3 regions of the Actinoplanes sp. NPDC019969 genome follow, and region 1 is predicted to be linked to each of the others. Evidence: riboswitches for the same ligand, from Rfam matches in the RefSeq annotation. Region 1 holds a riboswitch; each other region holds the start of a gene.
What was found. Region 1 has a riboswitch for cobalamin ahead of ACZ3II_RS10665 (ribonucleoside-diphosphate reductase subunit alpha). Riboswitches for the same ligand answer to the same signal wherever they lie in the genome.
Positions count from the first base shown of each region.

Region 1 (3,870 bases):
GGCGTGGGACGGCGCCAGCTGGATCTGCGCCGGCGCGCCGACCTCCATCCCGGCGCTCGGGCACGGCAACGACCTGGCGTACCACGCGAACTACCTGGGCGGCGGCCCGGCGCTGATCGCCACCCAGGGCAGCCAGTCGGCGTTCCTGAGCAACCAGGTGACGATCATCAAGCTGAGCTCGGCCGGGGCCATCGGCGCCGTCTCCGAGGTGACGCTGCCGATGAACATCAGCGGCCTCTGCTACAGCGCGACGGCGGCCGGCGGCGCCGGCAAGTACGCCGCCCGGCGGCTCGGCAGCCTGTGGACGCACGCCGGGTCCGGGGCGCTGACCAGCGGCTGGACGCTGGTGAACAGCAGCATCACCAGCCACGACAACCGCTCCGACCAGGGCATCGACTGCTCGGAGAACTACATCTGGAACACCAAGTCGATCAACACCTCGTCGGCCCAGACCGGCTGGAACTGGGTCTACCAGTACAACTGGTCCGGCGGCGACGTGGAGAGCGACATCGGCGTCCCGGGTAACGACCTGGTCGACGAGATCGAGGACGTCACCCACATCGGCGGCGAGTTCTTCGTCGGCATCAACCGCAACGACGGCCTCGCCGACTCGGTGAAGGTCTTCGTCGAGTAACACGGGCGATCCCAGCGAATGGCTCCGGTCCATGGACCGGAGCCATTCGGCGCTGTCAGGAGAAGCAGGCGTCCACCACGGCGGGGGAGACCTCGGCGAGGGTGGCCGGGTTCCAGCGCGGCCGGCGGTCCTTGTCGATGATCTGGGCGCGGATCCCCTCGGCCAGGTCCGGCAGCCGTAGCAGCGCGGCCGACAGCCGGTACTCCTGGTCGAGCGCCGCCCGCAGCCCGGGCAGCCCGGCGGCCGTCCGCAGCGACCGGAGGGTGACGACCAGGGACGTCGGCGACTTGGTGCCGATCTCCTTGGCGGCGGCCTGTGCGGCGGGCGACGGGTGGGCGGCGAGCCGGTCGACGATCGCGGCGACGTCGTCCCCGGTGTAACAGGAGTCGATCCACGAGCGGGCGCCGTCCAGGTCGCCGGTCGCCGGGGCGGTGGCGACGGCGGCCACGGCGGCGGCCGGATCGCCGTCCCGCAACCCGCGTTGCAACGCGGGCAGCCGCGCGGCCGGGACGTGGTGGTCGGCGAGACCGGCGGCGATCGCGTCGGTGGCGCCGATGGCCGTGCCGGTCAGCGCCAGATGGGTGCCGATCTCGCCGGGGGCATGCGACAGCAGCCACGACCCGCCGACGTCGGGGTGCAGGCCGATGCCGGTCTCGGGCATGGCCAGCCGGGACCGCTCGGTGACGACCCGGATCGCGGCGTGCGCGGACACCCCGATGCCGCCGCCCATCACCAGGCCGTCCATGAACGCGACGATCGGTTTCGGGTATGCGGCGATGGTGGCGTTCAGCCGGTACTCGGTGGCGAAGAAATCCAGCGTCCCGGTGCCGCCGGAGACCGCGTCGGCGTGCATCGACCGCAGGTCGCCGCCGGCGCACAGCCCGCGCTCCCCGGCCCCGCTGATCAGCACCGTCGTGATCGCGGGGTCGGAGGCCCACGCGTCGAGGGCCCGGCCGATGATCTCCACCATCTCCAGGGTGAGCGCGTTGATCGCGGCGGGCCGGTTGAGGGTCAGATGGCCGAGACGGCCGGTCACATCAGCGAGCACGGGTGGTGGGGTCACCGCGTCATCTTAGAGATCAGACACACCATGTTGGGTTGCGGTTTTTCCCAGCCGTCCATATATGGTGTCTCCCGCAGCTGGTTCGGCCGGTCTTCCCAGACTCGGCCGAGGCAACAGGGAACCCGGTGGGAAACCGGGACTGCCCCGCAGCGGTGAGTGGGAACGACCGCCGTCATGAAGCACTGGGCTCGCGAGCCTGGGAAGCGACGGCCAGTAGGCATGCGTACGACGCCCACGAGTCCGAAGACCTGCCAGCGCGCCGCACACCGGCCGGTGTGCGGCGGTCGAAGGCCGCGTGGGACGGCCGACGCCGATCGTGTCCGCGTGGCCGCCGTGCCCGCGGGCCGGATGGTGTCCGCCCTCGCGCGTCCTGGAGCTCGCGAGGAGAGGGCATGACGCTCACACCGGAGAAGATCACCGGCGTGCCGGAACAACGGCGGCATGCGATGCAGGTGCGCAAGAGAAACGGCGACCTGGAAGCGGTCGACGTCAACAAGATCGTCACAGCGGTCGAGCGGTGGGTCGCCGACCTGGACGAGGTCGACCCGCTGCGGGTGGCGACGAAGACGATCAGCGGCCTGTACGACGGCGCGACCACCGAAGAGATGGACAAGCTGTCGATCCAGACGGCGGCGGAGCTGATCGGCGAGGAGCCGCAGTACTCGAAGCTCGCGGCGCGGCTGCTCACGGCGTACGTCGGCGAAGAAGTCCGTGGTCAGGGTGTGGAGTCGTTCAGCCAGTCGATCCGGTACGCGCACGGGCTGGGGCTGATCGGCGACGAGACGGCGGCGTTCGTGGCGGCGCACGCGGGCGAACTCGACGACGCCGTGGACCCGTCCGGTGACCTGCGGTTCGAGTACTTCGGACTGCGGACCGTCGCCGACCGGTACCTGCTGCGGCACCCGGAGACCCGGCTGGTCGTGGAGACGCCGCAGTACTGGCTGCTGCGTGTCGCGTGCGGCCTGTCGACGGGCGTCGCGGAGGCGGTCGGCTTCTACCGGCTGATGTCGTCGCTGGCCTATCTTCCCAGCTCACCGACCCTGTTCAACTCCGGCACCCGGCACACCCAGATGTCGTCGTGCTTCCTGGTCGATTCGCCGAAGGACGAGCTCGACTCCATCTACGAGCGCTATCACCAGGTCGCGAAACTGTCGAAGTTCTCCGGCGGCATCGGCATCGCCTGGTCGCGGGTCCGGGGCCGGGGCGCGCTGATCCGCGGCACGAACGGCAAGTCGAACGGCATCGTCCCGTTCCTGAAAACCCTCGACGCCGGGGTGGCGGCGGTCAATCAGGGCGGCCGGCGCAAAGGCGCGGCGTGCGTCTATCTGGAGCCGTGGCACCCGGACGTCGAGGAGTTCCTGGAACTGCGCGACAACACCGGTGAGGAATCGCGGCGTACCCACAATCTGAACCTGGCGAACTGGATTCCGGACGAGTTCATGCGCCGGGTCGAGGCCGACGCCGACTGGTCGCTGATCGACCCGTCGGACGCCCCGGAACTGCCCGACCTGTTCGGCGCGGCCTTCGACGAGGCCTACCGGGCGGCCGAGAAGAAGGCGGTCAGAACCGTCAAGGCCCGGGATCTGTACGGGCGGATGATGCGCACCCTGGCGCAGACCGGCAACGGCTGGATGACCTTCAAGGACCGGTCCAACGCGCTGTCGAACCAGACCGGCGAACCGGGCAACGTCATCCACCTGTCCAACCTGTGCACCGAGATCCTCGAGGTGAACAGCGACGACGAGACGGCGGTCTGCAACCTCGGGTCGATCAACCTGGGCGCGCACGTCACCGCCGACGGGGTCGACTGGGCGAAGCTGCGGGACACCGTCCGCACGGCCGTGGTCTACCTGGACCGGGTCATCGACATCAACTACTACCCGTCGCAGCAGGCGGCGAAGTCCAACCCGCGCTGGCGGCCGGTCGGCCTGGGCCTGATGGGCCTGCAGGACGCGTTCTTCACGCTGCGGCTGCCGTTCGACTCGGCGGCGGCGAAGGAGCTGTCGACACGGGTCCAGGAGGAGATCTTCCTGACCGCGCTGGAACAGTCGGCGCAACTCGCGGCGACGTTCGGCGCGCATCCGGCGTACCCCGAAACCCGGGCCGCCAAGGGTGACCTGCACGCCGACCTGTGGGGCGCCGACCTGACGCAGAATGCGCGCTGGAATGCGGT
Region 1 is NZ_JBVHFK010000003.1:115,125-118,994, forward strand. It holds gene ACZ3II_RS10655 (hypothetical protein) at 1-634, shown strand, start outside; gene ACZ3II_RS10660 (enoyl-CoA hydratase/isomerase family protein) at 690-1,697, opposite strand; cobalamin riboswitch at 1,759-1,967, shown strand; gene ACZ3II_RS10665 (ribonucleoside-diphosphate reductase subunit alpha) at 2,090-3,870, shown strand, end outside.

Region 2 (3,870 bases), on a different contig from region 1:
GCCGCCGTGGAAGCGTCCTCGGGCAGGCCCAGCGCCTCCCGCAGACCCGGCAGCGCGGCCACCTTCCCCGCCCACATCTGCCGCGCCCGCAGCATGGCGAGGACCAGGTTGATCCGGGCCTCGCCCCGCGGGGCCGCCCCGAGCACGTGCAGCCCGTCGCGGATCTGCACGTCCTTGACCTCACACAGCCATCCGTCGATGTGCATGATGAAGTCGTCGAACTCTTCGTCGTCCGGCCGGTTCTGCTGGCCCAGGTCGTGGTCCATCTTGGCGGCCTGGATCAGGGTCCAGATCTGCGCCCGGATCGCCGGCAGCTTCGCCGGGTCCAGCGCCGCGATGTTGGCGTGCTCGTCGAGCAGCTGCTCCAGGCGGGCGATGTCGCCGTACGACTCGGCGCGTGCCATCGGCGGGATCAGGTGGTCGACCAGGGTGGCGTGCGCGCGGCGCTTGGCCTGGGTGCCCTCGCCCGGGTCGTTGACCAGGAACGGGTAGATCAGCGGCAGGTCGCCGAGGGCCGCGTCGGTGCCGTCCGAGGCGGACATGCCCACGTTCTTGCCGGGCAGCCACTCCAGGTTGCCGTGCTTGCCGACGTGCACGACGGCGTGCGCGCCGAACTCGTCGGCGAGCCAGCGGTACGCGGCCAGGTAGTGGTGGCTCGGCGGCAGGTCGGGGTCGTGGTAGATCGCCACCGGGTTGGCGCCGAAACCGCGCGGCGGCTGCACCATCACCACGATGTTCTCGTCGCGGAGCGCGGCCAGCACGATGTCGTCGCCGTCCACGTAGAGCTCGCCCGGCGCCGTGCCCCAGTGCCGCTCGACGCCCTCCCGGAAGTCGGCGGGAAGCTTGTCGAACCACTCCCGGTAGCGGGATGCCGGAATTCTCACGGGATTTCCGGACAACTGCTCCTCGGTCAGCCAGTCCGGGTCCTGTCCACCGGCCGCGATCAGCGTATGGATCAGGCCGTCACCGTCGTACTCCGCGAAATTTCCGACTTTGTAGCCTTTATCGCGAAGTGCTGCCAGAAGCGCAACCGTGGACGCCGGAGTGTCCAGCCCGACCGCGTTACCGATCCGCGAATGCTTCGTCGGGTAGGCCGACAGCATCAGCGCGATCTTCCGCTCGGCCGGCGGGACGTGCCGCAGGCGGGCGTGCGCGACAGCGATCCCGGCCACCCGCAGCGCCCGCTCCGGGTCGGCCACGTAGACCGACAGCCCGTCCGGGTCGATCTCCTTGAACGAGAACGGCACCGTGATGATCCGGCCGTCGAACTCCGGGATCGCCACCTGCGTCGCCGCGTCGAGCGGGGTCAGACCGTCGTCGCTGGCCTCCCACGCCGCCCGCGAGCTGGTCAGGCACAGCCCCTGCAGGATCGGCACGTCCAGGTCGGCGAGCACCCCGACGTCCCACGCCTCGTCGTCGCCGCCGGCGCTCACCGTGGCCGGTTTGGTGCCGCCCGCCGCCAGCACCGTCACCACCAGGGCGTCCGCCTTGCGCAGCTCGGCCAGCAGCTCCGGGGAGGCGGTCCGCAGCGACGCCGTGTAGATCGGCAGCGGCCGTGCGCCCTTCGCCTCGATCGCCTGGCACAGCGCCTCGACGAACGCGGTGTTCCCGGCCATGTGGTGCGCGCGGTAGTAGAGCACCGCGACGGTCGCCGGGCCCGTCACGCCCGGGTCGCGCGGCAGGATGCCCCACTGCGGCGCCTCCACCGCCGGGGCGAACCCGTTGCCGGTCAGCAGCACCGTGTCGGAGAGGAAGTCGTGCAGCGACGCCAGGTTCTCCGCGCCGCCCTGGGCCAGGTAGGTGTGCGCGTCCGCGGCCACACCCGCCGGAACCGTGGAGAGCTTCATCAGCTCCGCGTCCGGCGCCTGCTCGCCACCGAGCACCACCACCGGCACACTGCCCGCGAGCAGCGTGTCCAGGCCCTCCTCCCAGGCCCGGCGGCCCCCGAGGATCCGCACCACGACAAGGTCGACCCCGTCGAGGAGAGCCGGAAGATCGGCGACGCCGGTCCGCGCCGGGTTGGCCAGGCGCCAGGCCGAACCGCTGGCCCGGGCGCTGAGCAGGTCGGTGTCGGACGTCGACAGCAGCAGGAACACGCGCACTCCCCTCGGGGTCCGCGCCCCGGGTAGTCGGATGTCACAGCGACCGGAGTTCCTGGCTCCCAGGGAACATCCCTGGTCACAGTGGCGGGACCGCGCCGGTCTCACACCGGCTTCCTCCGCGGCGTCGCCGCTCGTGGACCCATAACCTTTCCGAACCCCGGTATCCGCCGTCAAGGCGGGAGGCCCGCTGTGACGCTCCCGACCCGAAGGTGAATCCGTGTCGGGGGGTCGCCGTAGTATCCGGGCCATGTCTGCCCGCCGATCCTCCGACACGGACGCCTGCCCCGGCGCGCTGCGGCTGCACGCCGCGGCCGACGGCATGCTGGCCCGGGTGCGGCTGCCCGGCGGGATGCTGTCCGGGGCTCAGCTGCGGTCGCTGCGGGAGCTTGCCGAGGAGTTCGGGGACGGCCATCTGGAGCTGACCTCCCGGGCGAATCTCCAGATCAGAGCCTTGCGGGCAGGCGACGCTCCGGCTGTGGCGGCCCGCTTGCGCGAGGCCGGGCTGCTGCCTTCCCCGACTCACGACAATGTACGGAACATCGCCGCCCCGCCTCTGCTCGGACCGTCGCTCCGCACCCTCGTGAGCGAGCTGGACCTGGCCATCCAGGACGATCCCGGCCTCCCGCACCTTCCCGGCAAGTTCCTCTTCGCGATCGGCCACGTGCCGCTCGCCTCCGACGTGGCCGCCATCCCGCTCATTCCCCACCTGCTTGGCATTCCCTCGGCCGCCGCCTCCTCCCACGCGCCGGCCCCGGTGGGGCTCGGCGATGAGCGGGCCGGCAACGCAGCGTTCGCGATCAGGTTCGCGGGGCACGACACCGGGGTCCGGGTGACGTTCGAGCGGGTCGTGCCGGTGCTCATCGCGGCCGCACACGCGTTCCTGGCGGAGCGAGAGGCGCAGCGTCACGACGGGCCGGCGGCCTGGCGGCTGCGGGAGTTGACCGACGGCCCGGCCCGGGTCTCGGCGCGGGTGGTGGCGGCACTCGGCTTGACGACGGCTCCGGTGGAAGCCGCGGCGCCGGTCAGCGCGCCGGAGCCTGCTGACCTGATCGGGCCGCTGCGGCAGGACGACGGGCTGACCGCGGTTGCGGCGCTGGTGCCGTTGGGACGGCTCGATGGCGTACGACTCAGGGTCTTGGAACAGGCGGAACGCCTGGTGGTGACGCCTTGGCGCGGAGTGGTCGTGCCTGATCTGCCGCCGCAGGCGGCCGTGGCCTGGGCGGCCCGCCTGACCGAAATCGATCTCGCCGTGACGCCTGGTTCGCCGTGGACCGGGGTGACCGCCTGCGCCGGCCGGCCCGGCTGCGCGAAATCCCTGGCCGACGTGCGTGCGGACGCCGCCGCCGCGGCCCGGTTCGTCGACGGCCTCCCGGTCCACTGGGTCGGCTGTGACCGCGCCTGTGGCAGCCCTGCCGGTCGGCACGTCCGCGCGGAGGCCACCCCCGAGGGCTACCGGATCACCCGTTTCCCCCACACCGGCGGCGGGAGCAGGAGCCGGTCCGAGGCCGGAAACGGGAACGAGACCCAGGCCAGAAACGGGAACCGCACCGGAAACGGGACGGGTGGGCCGTCGGTGTGGGAGGCGGGGACGCGGATGCTGGCGGACGTGGTGGCTGTGGCTAGGAGGCCCTGAGGATATGGAGTACGTGCGCGACGGCGCGGAGATCTATCGGCGGTCGTTCGCCACGATCCGGGCCGAGGCGGATCTGTCGGGGCTGCCGGAGGACGTGTCGCGGGTGGTGGTGCGGATGATCCACGCCTGCGGGAT
Region 2 is NZ_JBVHFK010000004.1:206,873-210,742, forward strand. It holds gene cobN (cobaltochelatase subunit CobN) at 1-2,096, opposite strand, end outside; cobalamin riboswitch at 2,127-2,253, opposite strand; gene ACZ3II_RS14365 (precorrin-3B synthase) at 2,350-3,735, shown strand; gene ACZ3II_RS14370 (precorrin-8X methylmutase) at 3,740-3,870, shown strand, end outside.
Region 2: it holds a riboswitch for cobalamin, as region 1 does, so the genes downstream of both, cobN (cobaltochelatase subunit CobN) here and ACZ3II_RS10665 (ribonucleoside-diphosphate reductase subunit alpha) in region 1, are expected to answer to the same signal.

Region 3 (3,870 bases), on a different contig from region 1:
CGGCGGTGGGCCAGGACGATCGCGGCGGTGATCACCGCGTACGGCAGCACCACCAGCACGTCGTGCCAGCCGGCCGTGGCGAGCCGCCCGAGCAGCCAGGAGTACACCTCGCGCAGCGACTCGACGTGCCGCTGGAGCAGGTAGGTCTGGGCCGCGGACAGGAACGCCGACACGGCCACCCCGGCCAGGATCAGCGTGGCCGGAGACCGGTCCCGGCCACCTGCCGCCCCGAGCAGCCAGGTCAGCGCGACCGCCCCGATCGCGCCGGCGAACCCGGCCATCGGCACACCGATCGGCAGCTCGGTGAGACCGTCCTGCGCCCTCCGTCCGAGAACGATCACCACGGTCACCGCGAGCCCGGCCCCGGCGGCCACCCCGAGCAGGTGCGGGTCGGCCAGCGGGTTGCGGAAGGCGCCCTGGTAGGCGGCGCCGGCGAGGGCCAGCATGGCGCCGACGATCAGGCCGAGGACCACGCGCGGAAGCCGGAGCTGGGTCAGGATGGCCACCTCACGCTCGGTGAGGCCGCTGTGCAGCCGTACCCCCGGAACGAGGTTGAGCATCTCCACCGCGACGCCGCCGGGCGGCAACGGGACCGAGCCGAAGGCGAGGCCCAGAACCACCGCGACCAGCACCGTCAGCACACCCGCCGCCAGCCACACCGGGCGCAGCCCGGCGGGCCGGCGGGAACTCACGCGGGAATCTTGCTGATGGCGTCGGCTACCGCCTGAAACAGATCGACGGTACGGGGACCCCAGCGCGAGGCGATGTCGTCGTCGAGCGGGTAGATCTGGCCCTTCGTGACCGCGGTGACCGTGGACCAGCCGGCCCGGGCCCGCACCGTCTCCGGGGACTGCTGGCAGCACTTGGTGTCGGCCAGGAAGATCGTGTCCGGATTCGACCTGACCAGCGACTCCTGGGACAGCTGCGGGTACCCGGCGAACTTGCCGGCCGGATCGGCGGCGTCGGCGACGTTGCTCATGCCGAAGCGGGTGTAGACCGAGCCGATGTAGGTCTTCGAGGTCGCCGAGTAGAGGTCCGGGCCGAGCTCGTGGAAGTAGGTGAGCGGCTTGGTCCGGGCCGGCACCGATTTCACGATCCGGTCGATGTCCGCGGCCATCCGCTCGTTGAGCGCCTTCGCCTCGCCGGTGTGCCCGGTGAGCGTGCCGAACTCGGTGATCTCCCGGTAGGTGTCGTCGAGGGTGACGGCGGCCGGCGACACGAAGACCGGAATCGACAACTTTCCGAGCTGAGCGACGATGTTGTCGGCGTCACCGGAGAGCACCACCAGATCCGGGTCCTTCGCGGCGATCGCCTCGGCGTTCGGCTTGAACCCGGACAGGTTCGTCTTCGGCGCCTCCGCGGGGTACGTCGACTGGTCGTCGACCGCCACGACCTGCGGGCCGGCGCCGATCGCGAACAGCATCTCGGTCGCCGTCGGGCTCAGCGAGACGATCTTCTCGGGCCGGGTGGCCAAGGTCACCGAGCCGACCGTGACGGGGTACGCGGCCGCAGCCGGCCCGGACGCGGCAGGGGTGGGCGCCGGATCGTTCCCGGCGCATCCGGCGAGGAGCAGGGCGGTGGCCGCCATCGCGGTCGTGAGCAGGCGTTTCATGAGTCCTCCTGTCGGCCGGGCGTGTGGTGCTTCGCCGACAGGGCCCAACACACCGGCCGCCGCCCGCGAGGCGCCCCTCCCCGGGAGCGCTGAATCGCGACCGCGCCCAGGCGACCTGGCTAGACCTCCCGGCCGGATCAGGGCCAGCAGGGATCACAGTTGCGGGACAGCTCCGGTTTCACACCGGCTTCGCTGCGGCGCGGTCCTTCAAACGCTAACCCACGACCCTGCGGCAGCCCGGACGCGCACCGGCTTTTTCAGGCTCCGGTGCGCCGGGGGTGCTCGACGATGTCGGCGGCGGTGACCCGGTCACCCTCGGCCGCCGCGTCCTCGTCGCCGGCCAGCGCCGACCGGAGCCGGTCCTTCTCCGCCGTGCGGCGCGCCGCGATCTCGCCGAGCTGCTCGGCCATCTCGTCACGCCAGCCGCGCAACAGGATGAACGACAGCCCGGCCGAGGCGACGAACGCGACCATCGCACTGACCAGGATGTTCAACGGCGTCAGGAGGAACAGCACGACGAAGACCGCCAGGAACAATCCGAGACGGCCGAGCGTGTACTTGACGGCGGGCTTCATGCGTTATCTCCCTCAGCCGGACCGGTGACTGAGCCACCGGAGGCCGTAGAACCAGACCAGGCAGTACACGACCGTACCGGTCAGGGCGCCGCTGCCGCCGCTGACCAAGGCCGGAGCGACCCCGGCCACCAGACCGGCCACCGTCATCCCGGCCGCGACACCGAACCCGATGGCCAGCGCACCCACCATGATCCGGTGTGCGCCGAAGCCCTCGGCCCGGAACTCCTCGACGAACAACCAGACCGGCAGGATCAGCATCAGCCAACCGTTCGACTCGCCGAACTCGCCCAGGCCGGTCAGCGCCAGCACCGCCTCGAAGACCAGCAGGACGGCGGCGCCGACGGCCAGGCCCGCGAACGCGGAACCCAGCAGGTCACCGATCGTCGCCAGGCGACCGGTCGCGTCCTTCTTCAGCTGGGGCATCGACTTCACCGTCCGCGGATGTCAGGCCCAGATCTTCTGGGGCTCGCTGCGCCGCTCGGCCAGCGACGGCGCCTTCTCGTACTCCCGTACCACCTGATAACGAGTGTCCCGCTCGACGGGCTGGAACCCGGCGTCCCAGATCAGGTGAAGAAGGTCGTCGCGGTGCATGGTGTGCGGTGTCCCGTACGAGTCGGCATCGTGGGTGATCTTGTATTCGACCACCGAGCCGTCCAGATCGTCAGCGCCGAAGTTGAGCGAGAGCTGTGCCACCGATAGGCCGTGCATGACCCAGAAGTTCTTCAGATGCGGCACGTTGTCGAACAGCAGGCGGGACACCGCGAAGGTCTTCAGCGACTCGGCCGGCGCGGCCATCGTGGTGCGGTCCTGGATCCGGTTGCGGATCTTGCCGTCCGCCGAGTCGTGGAAGTCGTGCTGGTAGCGCAGCGGGATGAAGACCGCGAACCCGCCGGTCTCGTCCTGCAGCTCACGCAGGCGCAGCACGTGGTCCACCCGGTGCCGCGGCTCCTCGATGTGCCCGTACAGCATGGTCGCGGGGGTCTTCATGCCCTTCTCGTGGGCCAGCCGGTGGATGCGGGACCAGTCCTCCCAGTGGCACTCGTGATCCACGATGTGCTGCCGGACCTCCCAGTCGAAGATCTCCGCGCCGCCGCCGGTCAGCGACTCCAGCCCGGCGTCCATCAGCTCGTCCAGGATCTCGCTCGCCGGCAGCCCGCTGATCTTCTCGAACCACTGCACCTCGGTCGCGGTGAAGCACTTGAGCTTCACGTTGGGCAGCGCGGCCTTCAGCTCGCGCAGCACCTTGGGGTAGTAGCGCCAGGGCAGGCTCGGGTGCAGCCCGTTCACGATGTGCAGCTCGGTGAGCTGCTCGTCCTCCATCTCCTTGGCCTTGGCGACGGCCTCGTCGATGCGCATCGTGTACGCGTCCTTCTCGCCGGGCTTGCGTTGAAAGGAGCAGTACGCGCAGCTGGCCGAGCAGACATTGGTGAGGTTGAGGTGCCGGTTGACGTTGAACATCACCCGGTCGCCGTTCAGCTCGGTGCGCCGGTGATGTGCCAGGCGGCCGAGCCAGGCCAGATCGTCACAGGCGTAGAGCGCGACGCCGTCCTCCCGCGTCAGCCGCTCACCGGCGTAGACCTTGGCCTCGAGCTCACGCTTCAACCCCGCATCCATGCGGTCGAGAGTACGTCGCGCCCCTCTGGACACCCCTGGCACCACTGATCTGAAAAAATCTCAGCGTGC
Region 3 is NZ_JBVHFK010000014.1:91,940-95,809, reverse strand. It holds gene ACZ3II_RS35170 (FecCD family ABC transporter permease) at 1-692, opposite strand, end outside; gene ACZ3II_RS35165 (ABC transporter substrate-binding protein) at 689-1,612, opposite strand; cobalamin riboswitch at 1,704-1,869, opposite strand; gene ACZ3II_RS35160 (DUF4229 domain-containing protein) at 1,870-2,187, opposite strand; gene ACZ3II_RS35155 (hypothetical protein) at 2,200-2,610, opposite strand; gene mqnE (aminofutalosine synthase MqnE) at 2,632-3,801, opposite strand.
Region 3: it holds a riboswitch for cobalamin, as region 1 does, so the genes downstream of both, ACZ3II_RS35165 (ABC transporter substrate-binding protein) here and ACZ3II_RS10665 (ribonucleoside-diphosphate reductase subunit alpha) in region 1, are expected to answer to the same signal.